3 regions of the Bacillus sp. WC2507 genome follow, and region 2 is predicted to be linked to each of the others. Evidence: riboswitches for the same ligand, from Rfam matches in the RefSeq annotation. Region 2 holds a riboswitch; each other region holds the start of a gene.

The links. A riboswitch is a leader RNA that binds a small molecule or an ion and turns the genes downstream of it on or off. The one in region 2 is predicted to bind thiamine pyrophosphate.
Region 1: another riboswitch for thiamine pyrophosphate. It lies ahead of tenA (thiaminase II); the one in region 2 lies ahead of ACUN28_RS27345 (MTH1187 family thiamine-binding protein).
Region 3: another riboswitch for thiamine pyrophosphate. It lies ahead of thiC (phosphomethylpyrimidine synthase ThiC); the one in region 2 lies ahead of ACUN28_RS27345 (MTH1187 family thiamine-binding protein).

What each region holds. Positions count from the first base shown of each region.
Region 1 is NZ_JBQXPN010000001.1:4,867,390-4,875,101, reverse strand. It holds gene ACUN28_RS25725 (DUF3965 domain-containing protein) at 1-559, shown strand, start outside; gene ACUN28_RS25720 (hypothetical protein) at 790-1,128, opposite strand; gene ACUN28_RS25715 (SH3 domain-containing protein) at 1,134-2,294, opposite strand; TPP riboswitch at 2,564-2,675, shown strand; TPP riboswitch at 2,736-2,838, shown strand; gene tenA (thiaminase II) at 2,921-3,616, shown strand; gene ACUN28_RS25705 (ABC transporter ATP-binding protein) at 3,585-4,334, shown strand; gene ACUN28_RS25700 (ABC transporter permease) at 4,334-5,086, shown strand; gene ACUN28_RS25695 (ABC transporter substrate-binding protein) at 5,083-6,084, shown strand; gene tenI (thiazole tautomerase TenI) at 6,095-6,715, shown strand; gene thiO (glycine oxidase ThiO) at 6,708-7,712, shown strand, end outside.
Region 2 is NZ_JBQXPN010000001.1:5,196,808-5,204,519, reverse strand. It holds gene ACUN28_RS27350 (methyl-accepting chemotaxis protein) at 1-974, shown strand, start outside; TPP riboswitch at 1,036-1,137, shown strand; gene ACUN28_RS27345 (MTH1187 family thiamine-binding protein) at 1,238-1,558, shown strand; gene ACUN28_RS27340 (ABC transporter permease) at 1,530-2,303, shown strand; gene ACUN28_RS27335 (ABC transporter substrate-binding protein) at 2,300-3,298, shown strand; gene ACUN28_RS27330 (ABC transporter ATP-binding protein) at 3,295-4,044, shown strand; gene ACUN28_RS27325 (ABC-F family ATP-binding cassette domain-containing protein) at 4,491-6,035, shown strand; gene ACUN28_RS27320 (glycosyl hydrolase family 18 protein) at 6,493-7,712, opposite strand, start outside.
Region 3 is NZ_JBQXPN010000001.1:560,318-568,029, forward strand. It holds gene ACUN28_RS02960 (YkvA family protein) at 1-62, shown strand, start outside; gene ACUN28_RS02965 (metal-binding protein) at 113-604, shown strand; gene ACUN28_RS02970 (DUF4870 domain-containing protein) at 733-1,050, opposite strand; gene lldP (L-lactate permease) at 1,346-3,007, shown strand; TPP riboswitch at 3,079-3,194, shown strand; gene thiC (phosphomethylpyrimidine synthase ThiC) at 3,307-5,067, shown strand; gene ACUN28_RS02985 (arsenic transporter) at 5,320-6,678, opposite strand; gene ACUN28_RS02990 (cytochrome d ubiquinol oxidase subunit II) at 7,007-7,712, opposite strand, start outside.

The sequences.
Region 1 (7,712 bases), 330 kb from region 2:
TCTAGCTATGTATTGTAATACTTTCGTGTATGATTTATATACACACGACTTATTACGAAAATATCGTAAGTGTACAGACTTCTTATCATATTATGGACCTAGTCAAGCGGTGTTAGCTTGTCAAAGAGCTGTACTTTCTCAAATTTCAGATCGATTAGACCCATTGAAAACTACTCATGTAGATGATTATTTATATGTAATGAAAGAAATGATGGAGCATATGACGATAGGAATAATGGATCGATATGATCATTTTATCGGAAAGTTATTATCATATGTGCCATTTTTCGAAATGATTCAAGTTCCACAACATGCATATTATTGTGAAGAATTATTGTATATTTGCAAGGGAATTGAATATAAAGAAGAAATATTACGCAATTATATATTTATACAATTACATGATTGTTTACCATCATTCTTTAAACTATTTCTTAAAAATAAGCGTTATGCAACAATTCATGATATTCTGTTCTATTGGTGCGATGATGAACAAAGAATGAGCTTAGAGAAAAAATATAATCTTAGTTTTATTTATGAAAAATATGCTTGCGGATAAAAGAGCATTTTCTATATAAATTAAAAAGGATCTCAAGTTTATGTGAGATCCTTTTTTTTGTTAGTAAAGTAAGGAGAACGCAATTAAGACGAGAAATAACATTCCATAAAGGAGAAATTGTGCCGTATAGCTTCCTTGTATACCAAAAAAAGTATTTGTTTTTTTATATAAATTCAATATATATTTTAGCGGATTATCTTTGAAAGATTGGTACACAGTGTCTCCTCTTTCTAAGCTTCTTGTTCGTGTTTTTTGTTATTAGGGACATGAATGTACCTAGCTATGAATAATAAAACAGCCATAAAGCATACGGGAAATACGGTAGTTAAATAAAAACCATTACTAATAATATTTGTTATTAGGGCACTTAATAGAAAGATGGCATTATAAATATGGGCAATTTTTTGTTTTAGTTGTACTTGAAAGGCTTCCATCATAATTTCTAAAGTAACAAAAGCAATGATAATAGATAAAAATACAGTATTTGTATTGTAAATGATTAAACAAAAGATTAAACCTAAAAAGGCTAAGTATTCAATTAAGAGAGATATATTGATATTGCGTGGCATACAATTTACCTAACTAAATATGGCAGTGGGTTTACTGCATTTGTTTTTTCAAAATTCCACTCTCCATTGTGTAATTCAAAATGAAGATGTTGCCCGTATGAATGACCTGTGTTGCCCATATGACCTACTAATTGTCCAGCTTGTACTTGATCACCAGCTTGTACAGTGCGATCTTTCATGTGAGCATAGACTGTTGTATATAATTTCCCGTTTATTTGATGGGCGATGAACACAACATTGCCATAGCTAGCTGAATAATATGATTTCACAACTTTACCTGCAGCCGCCGCCTGGATAGAGACATTACCCTGAGCTGCAATATCTATACCATAATGCATTTGTTCCCAGCGCATATCAAAGGTTGAGCTAACTCTTCCTTGAGTAGGGAATTTAAAAACTGCTGGAATTGAAGTAGGTTGAGCTGTTTGAGCTTGTGATTGCGTTTGATTTTGCACCACATAATGTTTTGCCACATATCCGTATCCTGTGCCAAAACGAATTTTATACCAAGTTCCTACAGTTTCCACTACTTGTATTTGTGTACCATTCTGTAATGAACCAAGTAGTGCACTACTTGTACTAGCGGTGCTACGTACATTAAGTTTAGGTGTTGCAACTGTGTATTTCGTATTATTTTGAACTGTGATGCCTTTTACTAAAGGCTGTGAACCATTAGACACGAATGCCTTTTGTACGTAACCTGTTTTGCCATTATGTAAAATTTTATACCAATCACCTTGTTCTTCTTGAATGGTAACGAATTTCCCATTTGGTAATACATCTAAAATTGAAGATTCTAAATTAGGTTCAGAACGAACGTTTAATGCATTGGCATTAACGATGTATTGATTATTAGATTGAAGTTTGTTTTTTAGTAGAATAGCATCTTTTTGTACGTAACCTACTTTATTATTAACAGATACTTTATACCAGCCATTAGTTGTTTCAAGTATGTTCACTTTCGTATTAAAGCGGATTGTATCAATTGATGAGCTATTTGCGTTATCTTTTGTATGTAAGGCTACTTGATCGACTTTTACATATCCAGTTTTTACATTAGATAATTGTTCAGCGTTGGCTGTTTGTACATTTGTTTCTCCCATAGAAGGAAGTAAAGAGGCAATTGCGACAGTAGTTGCTGTTAAAGCAGTAGCTTTCATATTCATATAATAGAGACCTCCTCTAGTTGTATAGTTGTAATTTTATTATAGTATAAAGATATAATATAGTGGGTGTATTCACATAAATGTAATATGAAATCAATATAAAAATAAATTTTTTGAGGATAATGATTCCTTTTTATCCAATTAATTAGGATAATAATTTCTAAGATAGAATATAAGTATTATATAGTTCCGTTATTTTGTTGACAATTGAGAAAATTAAAATAGTTGATGATGTCTTATTACGGTGTTATACTGACAGTGATAATTTCATAGTTTGCTAGGAGAGCTGGTGTTGCCAGCTGAGAGTAGGCCGTAAGCCTTTGATCCTTTTCATTACCTGATCTAGATTATGCTAGCGTAGGGAAGCAATTCGGACAATAATAATGAGTCCCCGTTTCTTTGCGTATAGAAACGGGGCTTTTTTATTTGAAAATTTCATATTGAAACCACTAGGGGTGCTTGTTGTGCTGAGAGAGGAATAATCCTTAACCCTTACAGACCTGATCTAGGTAATACTAGCGAAGGGAAGTGGAGCAACGAATAAATTATAATTTTATTTGCTGTAACCACTTCTTATTTAGAAGTGGTTTTTTATTTAGATATATAAATTGAAAGGGGATAGAGAAATGAAATTTTGCGATAGATTATTAGAAACTGTACAACCAGTTTGGGAGATGAGTCATAATCACCCGTTTGTAGTAGGTATGGGAGATGGCACGTTAGAAAAAGATAAGTTTCAGTATTATATTATTCAAGATTATTTATATTTGTTAGATTATGCAAAGCTATATGCGATTGGTGTTGTAAAAGCAACGAATCCACAAGTAATGGGGAAATTTGCTGAACAAATTGATGGCATATTAAATGGAGAAATGACAATCCATAAACAATATGCAAAAAGACTTGGTATTTCTATAGAGGAGATAGAATCTGCAAAACCATCTGCTAAAAATTTAGCCTATACAAATTACATGATGTCTGTATCTCAAAATGGCACGCTTGCGGAATTAATAGCAGCACTTCTTCCATGTATGTGGAGCTACTGGGAAATTGGAAAGCGTTTAAACGATATTCCTGGAGCAAGAGATCATGAGTTCTTTGGTGAGTGGATTCAAGGATATAGTTCGGAAGAATACGGTAGCCTTTGTATTTGGTTAATAGATTTATTAAATGAAATGGCAGTTGGAAAGTCTGACAAAGAGCTAGATCGATTAGAGGAGATTTTCCTATATTCCAGTCGATTTGAATATTTATTCTGGGATATGTCCTATCGTAAGGAGATGTGGGGATTTGAGGAGCAAGAACATACTACAGTTTCATAATGTTTCTTTTCATTATGATGAGAAACCAATCATCAAGGAATTAAATGCTTCTATACAAGATAAAGAGTTTGTAAGTATTATCGGACCGAGTGGATGCGGGAAAAGTACTTTATTTCGCCTTATTACAGGTTTAGAAGAAACAAGTACGGGACAGATAGAGCTGACAGAAACAAAGAGCCATCCTGTAGGGTATATGCCCCAAAAAGATATGCTCCTGCCATGGAGAACGATTATTGAAAATGCTGCCCTGCCGCTAGAGTGCCAAGGTGTACAGAAGAAAGAAGCACAAATAAAGGCAAAGGAACTGTTACATAAATTTGGCTTACAAGGGTATGAGACAAAATATCCGAAAGATTTATCTGGTGGTATGAGACAACGCGTATCTTTTATTCGAACTTTATTAACAGGCGGGGAGATATTGCTGTTAGATGAACCGTTTAGCGCGTTGGATGCGTTAACGAAGGCATCTTTGCAAGAATGGCTGTTTGAACAATGGAAAGAGTGGGAAAAAACAATTTTATTTATCACTCATGATGTGGAAGAAGCATTGTTTCTTTCTAATCGAATTTTCGTTGTAGAAAATCAACCGATAACTACTTTAACCGAGAGGATTGTACCGCTTGATCGTAATCGGACAAGAAAAGATTTGTATAAGCCTGAAGTGTTAGCGCTTAAAGATGAGCTTCTTAGTATGTTACAAAGGCAGGTACTCGTATGATGAACCGGTTGAAGGAACTATTACCTGCCCTTACACTTTCTAGTGTTTTACTTGTCATGTGGGAAATAGGCGCAAGAATTGTAGATGAGATGTACATTTTACCGTCACCGTCTGCAATTGTAATGAAGATATGGCAACTAAAAGATATATTATTTACAGTTCATTTGCCGGCAACATTATACGTCGTTTTAATAGGGGTGGCTATTTCTATCGTACTTGGGGTAGGGCTAGCAATATTAATGAATGCGAGTAATTGGATGGAGAGAGCATTTTATCCATTATTAGTTGCCTCACAAACGATTCCGATTACAGCGCTTGCTCCGCTCTTCGTTTTATGGTTTGGATATACGATCTGGAGTAAGGTTGTTGTCACGGTTTTAATTACGTTTTTCCCAATTGCGGTCAATACGTATGATGGACTACGTAGTACAAAAAAAGAATGGGAGGAGCTCTTAGTTACGTATGGAGCAACGAAAAAAGATATTTTTCTTAAATTAAAGTTACCATCTGCTCTTCCTTATTTTTTCTCAGCTTTAAAAATTGCAGTTCCGCTTAGTGTGATTGGGGCGGCAATTGGTGAATGGCTCGGTGCACAAGCTGGGCTAGGATATTTCAGTAAAAGAATGATGACGCAATTAGACGGAGCGGGTGTATTTGCCCCCATTGTATTGTTATCATTATTAGCTATTTTCTTTGTTGTCCTTATTTCGATTTTAGAAAAGAAATTTATTAGTTGGAGGAAGCATTCATGAAATTTTTAAAACGCATCTTTGTGTTTACATTATTAGTTGCAATGATCGCTGGATGTTCTAGTAATTCGGCATCAGATAAGAATAAAAAAGAAAAAGAAATAACGGTCATGCTTGATTGGTACCCAAATGCGGTACATAGCTTTATTTATGCGGCGATTGAAAAAGGCTACTTTAAAGAAGAAGGAGTAAAGGTGAATATTAAATTCCCTTCTAATCCGACTGATCCATTAACTTTAGCAGCTGCAGGAAAGGTAACGGTTGGCTTATATTATCAGCCAGATGTTGTCATGGCAAAAGCAAATGAACAAATTCCAGTGAAATCAATTGGAGCTGTCGTACGTTCGCCATTAAATCATGTTGTATCGCTGAAATCAGCAGGCATTCAATCGCCAAAAGATTTAGAGGGGAAAACAGTTGGATATTCTGGAACACCTTTAAGTGAGATGTATTTAAAAACGATGGTAAAAGAAGCTGGTGGTAATCCAGATACAGTGAAAGTAGTCGATGTTGGCTTTGATTTAGTACCGGCACTAATTACGAAAAAAGTGGATGCGGTAACAGGGGCATACATTAACCATGAAGTCCCTGTTATGCGCCATGAAGGTCATGAACCAGCATACTTTAATCCAGCTGATTACGGTGTACCAAACTATCATGAGCTTGTATTTGTAACAGGTGATAAAACGTTGAAAAAAGATAAAGAAGCGTTGCAAGCCTTCTTACGTGGTACGAAAAAAGGCTATGATTTCATGAAGAAAAATCCGGATGAAGCATTAAATATTTTATTAAATCATCAAGAAAAAGAAAACTTCCCGCTTGTACCAGAAGTTGAAAAAGAAAGTATGAAAATTTTATTAGAGAAGATGGAAACGAAAGATGAGCCATTCTTATCAGATTCAAAAGAGTCATGGGAGAAACAAAATAAATGGCTGAAAGATAAAGGAATGACGAAAGAAATCGTTCCGGCTGAGGAATTATTCGAAAACATTTTAAAGTAGGCGAATGAATATGAAAAATGAGCTTCATGTAATCTCAAATGGTCACATGTCATTCGAAGAGCTAGTGAATGTAGCAATGCAAATTGAGAGTGAGATTGATTATTTGCATATTCGTGAGCGTGAGAAAAGTACGAAGGAATTGTATGAAGGTGTGGAAGGTCTTTTGAAGAAAGGCTTTCCGGCATCGAAGATAGTAATAAATGATCGAATTGATATTGCTATTTTATTAAACATTCCGCGCGTGCAGCTAGGATATCGAAGCGCAGATGTAAGGTCAGTGAAAGAAAAGTTTTCTTATTTGCATGTCGGTTATTCTGTGCATTCTTTAGAAGAGGCGATCGATGCATTTAAGAATGGAGCGGATTCACTCGTCTATGGTCATGTATTTCCGACAGATTGTAAAAAAGGTGTGCCAGCGAGAGGGCTTGAAGAAGTTTCAGACATTGGAAAGTGTTTATCCATACCGATTACAGCAATTGGAGGAATCACCACGGAAAACACAGGGGATGTTCTTACTAACGGTGTCAGTGGTATTGCTGTTATGTCTGGGATTATAAGCAGTAGTAACCCGTATAGCAAAGCGAAATCTTATAAGGAATCAATAAGAAAGTGGGCGGAAAAACATGTGTAAGAAGTATGATGTAGCGATAATTGGCGGAGGTGTAATTGGTAGTTCAGTTGCACATTTTCTAGCAGAACGAGGGCATAAAGTAGCGATTGTAGAGAAGCAAAGAATTGCATCTGAAGCCTCGAAAGCGGCTGCTGGTTTACTTGGGGTTCAGGCAGAATGGGATGCATATGACCCACTATTTGAACTTGCTAGAGAAAGCCGTGCTATATTTCCACAACTTGCAGAAGTTTTACGTGAAAAAACAGGCATCGATATTGGGTATGAAGAAAAAGGCATTTATCGTATTGCCCAAAATGAAGATGAGAAGGAAAGAATTCTTCACATTATGGATTGGCAGCAGAAAACAGGTGAAGATTCTTATTTTCTAACAGGAGATCGTTTACGAGAGAAAGAGCCATTTCTATCTGAGTCAATTATAGGTGCTGTATATTATCCAAAAGATGGTCATGTTATTGCACCAGAGCTTACGAAAGCCTTCGCACATTCCGCATCATTTTCGGGTGCTGATATATATGAACAGACAGAAGTGTTTGATATTCGTATTGAAAATAATAAAGTGACTGGAATTATGACGAGCGAAGGTATTATCACATGCGAAAAAGTTGTGATTGCGGGTGGTTCATGGAGCACGAAGCTACTAGCGCATTTTCACCGAGAATGGGGTACATATCCAGTTAAAGGAGAAGTAGTAGCGGTAAGAAGTAGAAAACCACTTTTAAAGGCACCTATTTTCCAAGAAAGATTTTACATTGCACCAAAGCGCGGTGGACGTTACGTAATTGGAGCAACGATGAAGCCTCATACGTTTAATAAAACTGTGCAACCAGAAAGTATTACTTCTATATTAGAGCGTGCTTATACAATATTGCCGGCTTTAAAAGAAGCAGAGTGGGAAAGCACATGGGCAGGATTAAGGCCACAATCAAATCACGAAGCTCCTTATATGGGAGAGCATGAAGAAATAAAAGGTTTATATGCTTGTACGGGGCATTATCGA
Region 2 (7,712 bases):
GTATTATTAATGCGTATTTTAATAGTACCATCGAGAAGTTTAAAGGAATTATAGATAAAGTGAAGCAGACAGCAGAACAGGTTTCCTCATCTTCACAAGAATTGTCAGTGAGTACGAAAGAGAATAGCATGGCAGTCCAAGGAATCGTAAGTTCTATGGTTGAGTTAAGAGCTGGCGCTCAGTCACAAGAAACTTCAGGACCAAAGTATTTAGGTATTGTATATGAAATGGAAGATAAGATGGAAGAGATAAATAATGCTGCAAAACAAATGGCGAAAGAGTCTGAAGGTATGGAGCATCAATCGGTAAAAGGAAATGGTGTTATTGAACAGACGATTAATCAAATGAACATAATACAAAATGCAGTACAAGATTTATCTTCTACTATTTATTCTTTGGAAACAAGATCAAAAGAAATTAGTGATATTGTAACAGTAATTACCGGTATTTCAAATCAAACCAATTCGCTAGCTTTAAATGCTTTTATTGAAGCTTCACGTGCTGAGGAAACCGGAAATGGATTTGTCGTTGTTGCAGATGAAGTGCGTAAATTAGCAGAGCAGACGGAAGTATCAGCAAAAGATATAGCGAAATTAATAGGGGAAACACAAGTTGAAACGGAAGAAGCTGTTGTTTCAATGCAAAATACTTTAAAAGAAGTAGAATCTGGAATGAAACTTGTTGAAAGTAGTGGTGCTTTCTTTGGGGAAATTTCAAAATCAGCACAATCTGTTACAAATCAAGTTAGAGTTGTTTCTAGCAATTCAAGTGATATATTGCAAAATAGCCAAAATATTGTTCGTGTTGTAAATGAACTATCGCTTATCGCAAATACGTATGCGAATAGTAGTAGTAATGTTGAAGAAAGTATGAAAGAACAGGAAATGTCTGTACAAGATATTGCTGAATTAGCCAGTTCTTTAAGCTGGCTTTCACAGGAGTTACAAGAGTTAATTGGGGAATTCAAAAGTTAAATGAAGTGATTATATGTGCTTTTGTTTGTTCAATAAAATAAATCATGCTACAATGAAAACGAATTAAGGACCGGGGAGCCAATTGGCTGAGAGGATGTAAACAAACATCGACCCTCAACCTGATCTGGATAATGCCAGCGTAGGGAGTTACTTAAAGTGATGTAGCATATGTTATTCTATAATAACTTGCATACAAGGCTTTCCTACGCAGTAGGAAAGCCTTTTCTTGTTTTAATATTTCATTTTATAAGGGGGATTTTACTATGTCACAACAAGTTACAATTTCATTTTCAGTAGTACCACAAGCGAAGAACAAAGATGTGTATTCTGTTGTTGATAAAGCAATTGAGGTTGTACAACAATCGGGAGTTCGTTATGAAGTAGGGGCAATGGAAACAACACTGGAAGGAGAATTAGATGTACTTCTTGACGTCATTAAACGTGCGCAACAAGCTTGTGTGGATGCTGGTGCAGAAGAAGTGATTACTTCTATTAAAATCCATTATCGTCCAAGCACTGGTGTAACGATAGATGAAAAGGTTTGGAAGTACCGTGATGAATATGCAAAACCAGAAGCAATCTAAAATAATTACAACAATTTGGCTTATCCTTCTCATTGCGATATGGGAAGGATCTGTTTCATTATTTAAAATTGAACCGTGGATTTTACCGAAGCCTTCTGCCATTGTTCAAGAATTAATTGGAATGAAAGATTTACTATTACCGAATACGATACAAACGTTACAAGAGGTTATAATTGGACTATTTTTTGCAATTTTAATTGGGACAAGTATTGCAATTATTATGGACGTTATCCCTTTATTTCGTATTTTAATAAATCCGTTGCTTGTTATTTCGCAAACGATTCCAATCGTTGTACTTGCACCGTTATTTATTATTTGGTTTGGATATGGAATGCTACCGAAAGTAATGGTAGTAATACTCGTTTGTTTCTTTCCGATTGCGCTTAGCATTTTAGAAGGTTTTCAAACGGTAGATAAAAATATGTTGAAGTTGCTGCAAACGATGAAGGCAACGAAATGGCAAGTTTACCAGAAAGTAAAGTTTCCAGCAGTGCTTCCATACTTTTTCTCCGGTTTAAAAATTGCAGTTACATATAGCGTAATGGGAGCGATTATTGGAGAATGGCTCGGTGCAAGCGAAGGGTTAGGAGTTATGCTTACGAGGGCTACAAAATCTTTTTTAACTGCCCGGGTATTTGGTGTTGCAGCAATTATCGTCATGGTGACATTATGTCTGTATTTTATCGTGGAGTTTATGGCAAGAATAACAGCACCATGGATATATAGAAAGGACGGCAGAAAATGAAAAAAGGTTTAAAAGTTATGTTGGCTGCCTTATTAGCAGTAGGTGTGGCTGGATGTAATCCGGCGAAGAAAGAAGAAAGTGTAAGTAAAGATCAAAAAGTAAAAGTAGTATTAGATTGGTTCCCGAATACGAATCATACTGGTTTATATGTAGCGCAAGCGAAAGATTATTATAAAAAGAAAGGCTTAGATGTAGAAATTATTCAGCCTGGTGACAATGTAACAGCAGAGCAAATGATAGCTTCAGGAAAAGCTGACTTCGCAATAAGCGCACAAGAAAATGTAACGTTGGCTCGGGTGGAAGGTATTCCTGTTGTATCTGTAGGAGCGATTATTCAGCATAACACTTCAGCTTTTGCGTCACTTAAGAAAGATAACATGACTTCACCGAAAAATTTTGAAGGCAAACGTTACGGAGGCTGGGGAGGACCAGCAGAAGAAGCGACGTTGAAGACAATTATGGAGAAACATCAAGCTGATTTTAATAAAGTCGAAAAAATCATTTTAGGACAAACAGATTTCTTTAAATCAATTGGCCGTGATGCTGATTTTGAATGGATTTATTACGGCTGGGATGGTATTGAAGCGAAGCGTCAAGGAAAAGAGTTAAATACAATTATGGTGAAAGACTTAGACCCAGCGCTTGATTTCTATAGTCCTGTTATTATTACGAGTGAAAAACATACGAAGCAAGATAAAGACTTTGTGAAAAAGTTTATGAGTGCAACGACGGAAGGTTATAATTTTGCAATTAAAGAATCGAAAGAAGCTGCTGATATTTTAATTAAAGCTGTTCCAGATGTGAATAAAGACTTAGTACAAGAAAGTCAAAAGTGGTTAAGTACGAAGTATCAAGATGATGCAAAAGCATGGGGAGTACAGAAGGAAGAAGTTTGGACGAATTACATGAATTTCTTATATGATAACAAAGTTATTAAGAAGAAAATTGATGTAAAAGATGCCTTTACAAATGAGTTCCTTCCAAATGAAAAATGAGTGGATTACAAATAAAAGATATTGTGAAATCTTTCGATGGAAAGAATGTATTAGCAAATATTAGTGCTTCTATACGAGAGGGAGAATTCGTTTCCTTTGTAGGCCCAAGTGGTTGTGGGAAAAGCACATTATTAAATATGATTGCAAATGTTGAAAATCCAACAAGTGGGAATGTAACGTATAAGGATAAGTACGTACAAGAGCAAGATGTTGTAAGTTATATGCCACAGCAGGATTTATTACTACCTTGGCGATCAGCTTTGCAAAATATAGTTCTTCCATTGGAAATCGAAGGTAAACCGAAAAAACAAAGGCTGACAGAGGGAATGGAAGCATTAAAGCAGTTTGAACTAGATGAATATGCAGACCATTATCCAGATGAGTTATCTGGTGGTATGCGTCAAAGAATTAGTTTTTTGCGCACATATTTATGTGAAAAGCCAATTATGCTACTTGATGAGCCTTTTGGGAAATTAGATGCCTTTACAAAAATGGAAGTACATAGCTGGCTTTTAAACTCTTGGCACCAAGAGAAGCAAACAATCGTTATGGTTACACACGACCTAGATGAGGCGATTTTACTTTCAGATCGCGTATTTATTTTATCTCAAAGACCAGCATCAATAGTTGGTGAGGTACAAGTGAAATTACCTAGACCGAGAACGATGGATATGTTAACATCACTTGAGTTAAAGAAGGATAAGGAAGAAATTCTGAGAGTATTAGCTCCTTATATGAAAAAATAGAAAAAGCCTTTTAACAGTTTTTTGTATAATTACTGTTGAGAGGTTTTTTTATATAGGAGGAGAAAGATGAAATCTATAGAAAAAATAGTGAATTCATTAACGATGGACAATCTTGAAGAAGGAACAAAAGAAAAAATAGAGAATAGAATATAACAGAGTAGTTTATACTCTTAATATAACAAATGTTAAAGGAGTGAAAGGATAAAATGACTTTATCAACTGTTCTTCAAATGGTTTTAGCTTGATACGGGAGAAGTCTGCCTATTTTTTAAAATTAAGCTAAATTGAAGACAGCAGGTAAAGAACCTTAATCCTTTTTTACGATAATATGTAATGGGTAAGGTGTATTCACCTTACCCATTTTTTATATATACAATTAAATAAGGCTTTATACTGTTCTTCTCTCTATTTAGCTTATGAAGAAGTATAAGTAGAGGAGAGAAAAAATGAGTATATTAACAGTAGAAAATGTAAGTCATTCGTATGGTGAGAAAACTATTTTATATAATGCGTGTTTTCGACTATTAAAGGGCGAGCATGTTGGGTTAGTAGGGAAAAATGGAATTGGGAAATCAACATTGTTAAGGATTTTAACAGGAGAACTTATACATGACGATGGGAACATTGAATGGTTTCCACATGTGAAGGTAGGTTTTTTACAGCAGCATATGGATTTACAAGAAGGGATAACAATTGAAGGATATTTACAAAGTGCATTTTCTAATTTGTATGCGATTGAATGCGAAATGTTAAAAATTGCTGAAGAAATGAATGGAGCAGGAGAAATAGAAAAACTGTTAGTAAGGTATGGAGAATTACAAACTATATTGGAAAGCTCTAATTTCTATCAAATTCATACAGAAATTGAAGAAGTAGCAATCGGTTTAGGGTTATTTGAAATCGGGTTGAAAAAGGATGTTTCAAAGTTAAGTGGAGGACAGCGAACAAAGTTATTACTTGGGAAGCTCCTTTTAGAAAAAGCTGATGTTTTATTGTTAGATGAGCCAACAAACTATTTAGATACAGCTCATATAGAATGGTTGCAATCGTATTTGAGACTATATGAAAAAGCTTACATTATCATTTCGCATGATGAAGTATTTTTGAATAATATTACGAATGTTATTTATCATCTAGAAGAACGGAAGGTTAAGCGGTACGTAGGCGATTATGAACGTTTTTTGCAAAGTTATCAATTGCAAAGAAAACAATTACAATCTGCGTATGCGAAACAACAAAAAGAAATTGCCCAGTTAGAAACATTTATTCAAAAAAATAAAATTCGAAAAGCGAAACAGGCGAAAAGTCGGGAGAAAGTATTGGAGAAAATGCAAAGGGTTGAAAAGGTTAATCATGTACCTCGATCCCGTTTTGATTTCAATGTTTATGAGGAGCCAGTGAGTCGTATATTACAGGCTGAGAAACTGAGAATAGGCTATAGTGATCCGCTATTTCCAGAATTGAATTTACAAGTGAAAAAAGGAGAAAAGATAGCGATTGTTGGCCATAATGGTATTGGAAAAACGACAATATTAAAAACGTTATTAGGCCAAATAAAGCCGTTAAGCGGTTCAATTTCTGTTGGAGAACGAGTAAATCCTGCTTATTTTGCACAGGAAGAGTTTGCTTCAGAAACAACACCATTAGAGAAAGTTTGGGCAGAACGACCAGATATGACAAAGAAAGAAGTACGCCAAGCATTAGCAAAGTGTGGATTGAAAGAAGAACACGTATTAAAACCTATTCGTTTATTAAGCGGTGGAGAACAAACGAAAGTACGTTTATGTGAACTTATCGTAACGAAAAGTAACGTTTTAATTTTAGATGAACCAACTAATCATTTGGATATAGAAACAAAGAAATCTTTGCAGGAAGCGTTACAACAATATAAAGGAACAGTTTTACTTGTTTCACATGAGCCTTCTTTCTATGAAGCATGGATAACAAAAGTATGGAATATAGAAGATTGGAACGTTGAACAATATGAATAAAGAACAGGCATTAGCTTATAAAAGCTAATGCCTGTTCTTTGTGATTAACATGATTTTCGAGAATTCTTACATGAGAATTGTATGAAGAAGCACTCTTATGGTGCGCTTATAAGCGTGCTTTTTCTTTTGTTATGTTTATATTTATAATAATACTAGATGCCTTTCCCTAATAGGCGACTATCTTTCTTTATATATATAGATAGTTTAAAGTGGAATTAAAATAATTCCTATATGTAAAGGATAATGTGATTAGTATGGGAAGACAATAGAAGTTAAAGGAAATTCATGTAAAATTCAGATGAACTTCACACGAACTTCATATTAGAAACTAAATATAATTATAATAGGTTATTATAATATCGATTTGTGATTTTTCTAAAAGTTAAAAGTTTGAATTTAGGACAGAGCACTCAAACCTAAATTCAAACTTTAGTGAAATAATTAATGGGGATTACGTTTAGTTTTCGCTAATGGATGCATTTACAAGTTCGGCGGGATTGCCTGTTCCTGCCCCTCCGATTATAACAGATCCACCAGGAGGAATTTCACCATTCCATCCTGCATTCGTAATTACGTAATGATTATTTACTTTACTACTAATTTTAGAATCCCAAACTTGTGTTAAATTGCCGTTATAATCAAATTCTAATTTCCAGTTTTTAATAGGGTTCGTTCCGCTATTTTTAATTACAATCGAGAAGTTGTAACCACTTCCCCAATTTGAAGTGATTGAAAAGGAAGCATTACCATTTCCACCAGGAGGTGTTGTGTTAGCATCATCTGTTTTTACAATAATAGAAGTAGGCTGTGATTTATTCCCAGCAGCATCTTTTGCTACTATTGAAAATGTGTATTCTGTATTAGATTCTAAGTTTTTAATTGTAATGCTATTTGTTGTTGTACTCCATTTCTCTTCTCCAGCAGTAACTTCATATTCCGTAACTCCTACGTTATCAGTAGATGCAGTCCAGTTTAATTGAACTGAGTTTGAATTTTTATTTGTAACAGCAATATTTTTTACGTTTGTTGGTGATTCAGTATCTTTTTGAGTAATAGGTCCACCTAGTAATTCTTTTACTAACGTATCAAGTAATTTGGGCCCACTACAACTATATTTTGAACTTGTACGGCAATCCCCGCTAAGTTCCCAAAACATTGCGCCACTTAAACCTTTTGTCTTTATATAGTCTGTTTTATATTTCATAGATTCGTTGTCATCATAGCTAATAAACGTACCTGTAGTCGCATTATATAAATAAGGTACTTTCGCTACATCGTTCCATCCGCGAACAAAACCATTTTTATTAACATAATTAGCTGCTAAATCACCATAATCATACACACCTGTATCACCGGTAGAATAATCATCCCAAGTACCTTTAGAAGCGAGCTTTCCATCACTACCTGGTTTACAAGGTTGGTATTGTCCGTTATTTTCTTTTCCACAACTTTTCCATCCGCGTCCGTAAAATGGTACACCTAATACGAGTTTATCCGCTGGAACACCTTCATTTGTATAAATGTCTATCGCACCATCTACGTAAAATTTCGTATCCGCTGCTGGGTCATTTGGATCTTTGTATAGAGCTGCATTATGGTTAGAAGTAGCTTCCCATCCACCGTGGAAATCATATGTCATAATATTAATCCAATCCAGTATTTGAGAGATTTTCTTTA
Region 3 (7,712 bases), 4.6 Mb from region 2:
TGGCAGAGTGGTTTGGTTCGGATATAGACACATCATTTATCGATCAGAAATTAGATCAATAGGTGAGAACTGTCATATGGTGACAGGGCGAACGTAAGCGAGGAAGTGCTTTATGCCATCAGGAAGAACGCATACGAAAATAAACTTAATATCCCTTCCGGTTGTTTTGTTTATGCTCTTTTCGTATGGATTAACAAATTTTGATTTTTTATTAACTTTTGCAATTGGCTTTTTAGTAGGTACTTCATTTTTAACGCCGGATTTAGATACGTATAGTAATGCGTATAATAAATGGGGATTCCTGCGTATATTTTGGTATCCGTATAAGAAGGTCATGCCGCATCGATCCTTCTTTACACATACAATTATACTTGGTGATGTGATTCGTATTGCATACATGTTAATCGTGTTTTCTCCGTTTTTATTCCTATTAAATGTAATCGTGCTTGACGGGAATTTAATAGAAATTGCGAAGGAACATGAGGTTGAAATTGTAACGTTCATAATGGGAATTGTTGTGGCAAGCACGCTTCACATTATAGCGGATAAAGTGAATACGCGCCGCAAGAAAATGATGAGAAAAAAGAAGAAACGCAGAAGATAAAAAACCGTCCCAAAAGGTATTTTGGGACGGTTTTTTCTTAATTAATAGGTTGATTATTCTTGTTGTATCATCGATAAAATTTCATTTATCATGTCATAGTGTCGTTTTAATCAAACGTTTGTTTAAACTTAAGCTTTCAGTACTTTAATACCTTTTACGATGTTCCAAATGAAGTAGTATAAGCTAATAATTCCGCAAATACATAAGACAATCATTGCTCCAATTCCCAGTGTTACATCTGGCTGGTCAGATCCGATACCCATAATTCCTAAAATAGTTACGCCGATGAATGTAGCGATACTTGGAATAATGTGTGTCCATAGAGCACGTTTTGCATGTGGTTTTGTTTCAGCATCGCCTACAATCCAAACGATAATAGGGAATAAGATAGGGGCAAATAGTACACTAAAGTATGATAAAGCAGCTAATATTTTGTTTCCGTTCATATATATCACCTCATGAATAATGTCTGTTGTTATACTATTATTATGCAATAGTTTTGGCAAGCTTTCTATCGATGAACATTACAGGAACGTGACGATTTTGTAAGATTTTCTGTTAAATAATAAAATTTTCAAAAAAATCTTTTTAAATGGAAATTGTTATGGTACAGTATAAATGAAAGTTATTGAAAACGTTTTCTTAAACGTTTTTTATTTTTAGATTTAAAGGTATGATGACCTGACAGTCTGTTGATGAGGTTATTCTATTTAAAAGGGGATTCTTTAGGGGGAGAGAACAATGAACACATGGACACAAGTTTATGATCCGTTCGGAAACATTTGGATTTCGGCAGCGGTCGCACTTATTCCGATTATCTTTTTTTTCTTAGCTTTAGCAGTTTTCCGCATGAAGGGGTATGTGGCAGGATTTATTACAGTTGTACTTACAATTTTAGTGGCGTTATTCGCTTATAAAATGCCGTTCACGATGGCGATGGCAGCGACCGGATATGGTTTCTTATACGGACTATGGCCAATTGCTTGGATTATCATTATGTCGGTATTTTTATATAAAATTTCTGTGAAAACAGGTCAATTCGATGTGATTCGTGCATCTGTATTATCCATTACGAATGACCATCGTTTACTCGTTATTTTAATCGGGTTTTCATTCGGAGCATTTTTAGAAGGGGCAGCAGGATTTGGTGCACCAGTAGCGATTACGGCAGCACTTCTTGCAGGTCTTGGGTTAAATCCTTTATATGCAGCGGGTCTTTGTTTAATTGCAAATACGGCACCAGTAGCGTTCGGGGCGATGGGAATTCCGATTACAGTGGCTGGACAAGTAACAGGTATTGATCCACATAAAATCGGACAAATGGCTGGACATCAATTACCGTTTCTATCATTATTTGTTCCGTTCTTTATCGTATTTTTAATGGATGGATTGAAAGGGGTAAGACAAACATGGCCTGCGTTATTTGTAGCCGGTAGTTCATTTGCAATTACGCAGTTCATTACAGCGACGTTTTTAGGACCGGAACTCCCGGATATTACGTCAGCACTTGTAAGTTTAGTGAGTTTATCACTATTCTTAAAAGTTTGGCAGCCGAAAGAAATCTATCAATCGGGGCAAGCAAATAGTGAAGTAGCTGCGGCAACAACGGCGACATCTATGCCGAAACTAACAGTAGGAAAAGTCGTAAAAGCATGGTCTCCATTCATTATTTTAACTGTCATGGTAGTTATTTGGAGCCAAAGTTTCTTTAAAGCGTTATTTGCTCCAGGCGGCGCATTGGAAAGCCTTGTGTTTAAGTTTGAAGTTCCAGGCTTGCACAATTTAGTAATGAAAGCAGAACCAATTGTAAATAAACCGACGCCTTACGAGGCAATTTTGAAATTCGATGTATTATCAGCAACGGGAACAGCAATCTTAATTGCTTGTGTCATTTCTATCTTTATTTTAAAAATGAGTGCAAAAGATGCAGTAGCGACTTTTAAAGAAACGCTAAATGAGCTTAAGATGCCAATTCTATCTATTGGATTCGTATTAGGGTTCGCATTTATCGCAAACTATTCTGGTTTATCATCTACATTAGCGTTAGCGCTTGCTGGAACTGGTGGACTATTCCCGTTCTTCTCACCATTCTTGGGGTGGATTGGGGTGTTCTTAACAGGATCTGATACGTCAGCGAATGCACTGTTCTCGAATTTACAAGCGATTACAGCACAGCAAGTCGGTGTATCTGAAGTACTTCTCGTTGCAGCAAATACAACGGGCGGTGTAACAGGAAAAATGATTTCTCCGCAATCGATTGCGATCGCTTGTGCGGCAGTTGGACTTGCTGGGAAAGAATCAGATCTGTTCCGATTTACATTGAAGCATAGTTTATTCTTCGTAATTATTGTTGGTATTATGACGTATGTACAGGCATATTATTTAACGTGGATGATTCCATAAACAACAAAAGAAATAAACTTTTCATTTTTCAGATTATCGTGTATGATGGGAAAGTATTGAAAATTAAATCAGTGATAAACTAGGGGTGCCTAACGTATGCGTAGGCTGAGAGAGAAGCGCGTGAACTTCTTAACCCTTTGGACCTGATCTGGCTCGTACCAGCGTAGGGAAGTTAACGGCTTTACATAATGATGCCTTTATGAGCCAGGTCCTTATTTTTTTATGGACCTGGCTCTTTTTATTTTGGCATACGCTGGCCATATCTCGTCCTTGTCACGTACAGGGGGGCAACAAAGGTTATGAAACAGTCTGTTTCAGCTGAGCAAATTGAATTGAAATCGAGTTTACCAGGAAGTAAGAAAGTGTATGTGGATGGACCACGTGCAGGTATGAAAGTGCCGATGCGCGAGATTGAACAAAGTGAAACGAACGGCATTCCGAATCCGCCAATTCGTGTATATGATACGAGCGGTCCTTATACAGATCCTGCGTATAAAGTGGAGCTAGAAAAAGGAATTCCAACGCCGCGCCACTCTTGGATCCTAGAGCGCGGAGATGTAGAAGCGTACGAAGGGCGCGAAGTGAAACCAGAGGATGACGGTGTGAAGGTGGCTTCGAAACATACACCTGTTTTTCCGCAAATGGATCGCAAACCGCTTAGAGCGAAGCAAGGTGCAAATGTTACGCAAATGCATTATGCGCGTAATGGCATCATTACGTCTGAGATGGAATATGTTGCGATTCGTGAAGGAGTAGAGCCTGAGTTTGTTCGCAAGGAAATTGCGGAAGGCCGTGCGATTTTGCCAGCGAATATTAACCATCCGGAAGCAGAACCGATGATTATCGGACGTAACTTCCACGTGAAGGTCAATGCAAATATCGGAAACTCTGCTGTATCGTCTTCTATTGCAGAAGAAGTGGAGAAGATGACTTGGGCAACTCGCTGGGGTGCAGATACGATTATGGATTTATCTACAGGTAAAAATATTCATACGACACGTGAGTGGATTATTCGTAACGCGCCTGTACCAGTTGGGACTGTACCGATCTATCAAGCGCTGGAAAAAGTAAACGGAATTGCAGAAGATTTAACGTGGGAAGTGTATCGTGATACGTTAATTGAGCAAGCGGAGCAAGGCGTTGATTACTTTACAATTCACGCTGGCGTATTACTTCGTTACATTCCGATTACTGCAAAGCGTACGACAGGTATCGTTTCACGCGGTGGTTCAATTATGGCACAGTGGTGTTTATTCCATCATAAAGAAAACTTCTTATACACTCATTTTGAAGAGATATGTGAAATTATGAAGCAGTATGACGTTTCGTTCTCTCTTGGAGATGGATTACGTCCAGGTTCGATTGCAGATGCAAATGACGAAGCACAATTCTCTGAGCTTGAAACACTTGGTGAATTAACGAAAATTGCTTGGAAACATGATGTGCAAGTGATGATTGAAGGACCTGGGCATGTACCGATGCATTTAATTAAAGAGAATATGGAGAAAGAGCTTGATATTTGTCAGGGCGCGCCGTTCTATACACTGGGACCGTTAACGACAGATATTGCACCAGGTTATGACCATATTACATCAGCGATTGGAGCTGCGATGATTGGCTGGTTTGGAACGGCGATGCTTTGTTATGTGACGCCGAAAGAACATTTAGGTTTACCCAATAAAGATGATGTTCGTACGGGGGTTATTACGTACAAAATCGCTGCGCATGCAGCTGATCTTGCGAAAGGGCACAAAACGGCTCATCAGCGTGATGATGCACTTTCAAAAGCTCGCTTTGAATTCCGTTGGCGCGATCAATTTAATTTATCTTTAGATCCTGAACGTGCGATGGAATATCACGATGAAACATTACCAGCAGAAGGCGCGAAAACGGCTCATTTCTGTTCCATGTGTGGACCGAAGTTTTGTAGTATGAGAATTTCACATGACATTCGTGACTATGCGAAAGAAAATGATTTAGAAACGACAGAAGCAATTGAAAAAGGGATGAAAGAGAAAGCGAAAGAATTTAAAGACACTGGTAGTCATTTATACCAATAACACGTTACACCTCTTTACTTGATTGATCACACTGTAGTACCTAATTTAAATATAGAAGAAGCCCCTTTGCTAAGACGGTAGCAAAAGGGGCTTCTGTCGTTTATCCCGCATTAATGGGCAGTAAGACCCCCACCTCAAAATTCAGTGAAAGCACAGAAGTTAGGTGGGGGATCAACTGCCCATAAAAGCCCGATTGGTTCAACTAATAATCAGTGGGGGATGAAGAAAACCCCCACTGATTAAAGTTTCACTTTATAAGGCGAAGAAGAGGTGTACCCAGTAGTATAAGAGGAATAATGTGACGACTGTTGTGAGAGGAATGACGATAAGAGATACACTTAAATAGTCTTTCCATTTTACTTTAATCTTGTTTTGTTTCAGGATATACATCCAAATGAGGGAAGCTAGCGTACCGATTGGTAATAATAGTGAACCGATGTCACTACCAATAATGTTTGCGAGGTAGATAGTTTTTAATGTGACTGGGTCTAGTCCCATTTCTGTTAATGTGATTGTACCAATCATAAGTGCAGGATGGTTATTGAAGACGTTAGAGAGGAGAGAAACGAGTCCGCCCATTGCAAAGCTAGCGTAGAGTAGATGTTGACTTACAACTGGTTCAAGCCAATTTACAAGCGCCGCTGTTAACCCTGCGTTGTGAAGTCCGTAAATAATGACGTACATAGAGAAGGCGAAAATTAAAATGTGCCACGGTGTCTTTTTCAAAATGTCGACAGGATTTGTTCGTAAGTAGTACCATCTCCAGATGAGAAGAACGAGTGAACCGAGTACTGCAACAATTTCAATTGGGATAGATAAGAAGGATGCGACGAATAGAAGACAGCGCATAAGGAAGACGAAGCCTAATACTTTCAACATAAATCTTGTCCGTTTTTGTTTCGTATTAACAGAATTTTTTCCTTTTAACGGATGGAAGTTTTTTGTGAAGAATATTTCTTCGATATCATATGAAGAAACAGGTAATCTTTCTGGTAGTTTTTTCTTTAAAACTGTGTACATAAGCCATGACATAAACAATAGTCCTAGTGTTGCAGGTACAAACATCATAGCAGTATGCATATAAAGAGTCATATTCACGATATTTAATGCGATTAGGTTTACGATATTACTTACACCAATTGGTGCACTAGATGCAGTAGCGATTAAAGCACCGCTTAATAAATAAGGGATTTGTTGATGTGGTTTTAATTGAAGATTTTTTAGGAGAAGAATTAAAATTGGAGTTGTAATTAAAATACTACCGTCGTTATTAAATAAAAGAGTCATAAGAAAACATAATAATTGAATATACCAGTATAAACGGCGACCGGAGCCTTTTGCTAAATTTGCAAGTTTCGCTGCGGACCAGTGGAAGAAGCCGAAGCTTTCTAATATAACCGCCATAACGATGGTCGCTAATATTGTTATGGAGGCACCGCCAATTTTACTGATAATGTCCATGACGTCTGGCTTTGATACAAGTCCAGTAATCAGGATAATGCCAGCACCAATTGCTGCCGGCCACGCCTCATTTAAGCCACGAGGACGCCAAAAGACAACAATCATTGTTAAGAAGAATACAATAATAGTAATCCATATTTCAATGCTCATATTTTGCCTACCTTTCTATTTCCCTTGAACAAATGTAGCTTGTCTCAAGTTTATATTGATAGTATATTCAGCAAAAAATAAGAAGAACTAGACGTATAATGGAATGAAGTGAATATGTGTTTTTCAAGCTAAAGGACAAGTGTCCCTAATAGTGAAATAACTATCATGAGATGAGTCTATAAATTGTTGGGGCAGTAAGATAGTAAATGAAATTTATATCAACGATTATTGAAATATATCAGCGATTTTTAAAATATATCGATTTACCGCCAAAATATGACAAAAGGAGTCCATCCCAAAATACCTTTTGGAACAGACTCCCACTATATTATTTTTCCTTCAAAAAAGTTCGATCCTTCAAGAATAAATTCCAGAAGAAAATAAATCCTGGTAATAAAATTGCAATTCCAATTGCGTATAGAATAAGCAATGCATAGAATGTTTCTGTCGTTGTAAAGCTTGTAAATACAGTTACATCAGGATAAATAATATATGGTAAATGCGCGACACCATAAGCGTAACTTGCAAATGCATATTGAGCGACAACTGCTAAAACGGCAATGCGAGGGTATCCTAATGAGCCATACTTCTTGTTTGTCCACCAAAGAGAAGAGTACCCGATAACGAATAAAACGATAGAAGCTGTAAACCATGGGAATTGCTTTATTAGTCCTTGCATAAGCCAGTGTGTTTCTGGATCCATTACAACGAGGGCGATAATCGCCGTAACGAGTGTTGCAGGACCAAGGATGATAGCGTTTCTTCTATAAATTCTATACGAATCTTCTGAACCTTGCTCTCTCGCAAAATCAGCAAGAAAGAGAGAGGAAAGAAATAGTTCCGAAGTTAGTCCGAAGAGCATATAACAGTAGATAACCGGGCTAGAAAGAAGTTTTCCGTACAGGAGTACTTCTTTTCCTTCAGTCATTGTAATATAAGCCCCTTCTGTAACGGGTAAAACGGTAATTAATAAGGCTGGAATTAAGAGCCCCGTAATACCTGAAATAACCCGAAGGAGGTACTGATACTTTGGC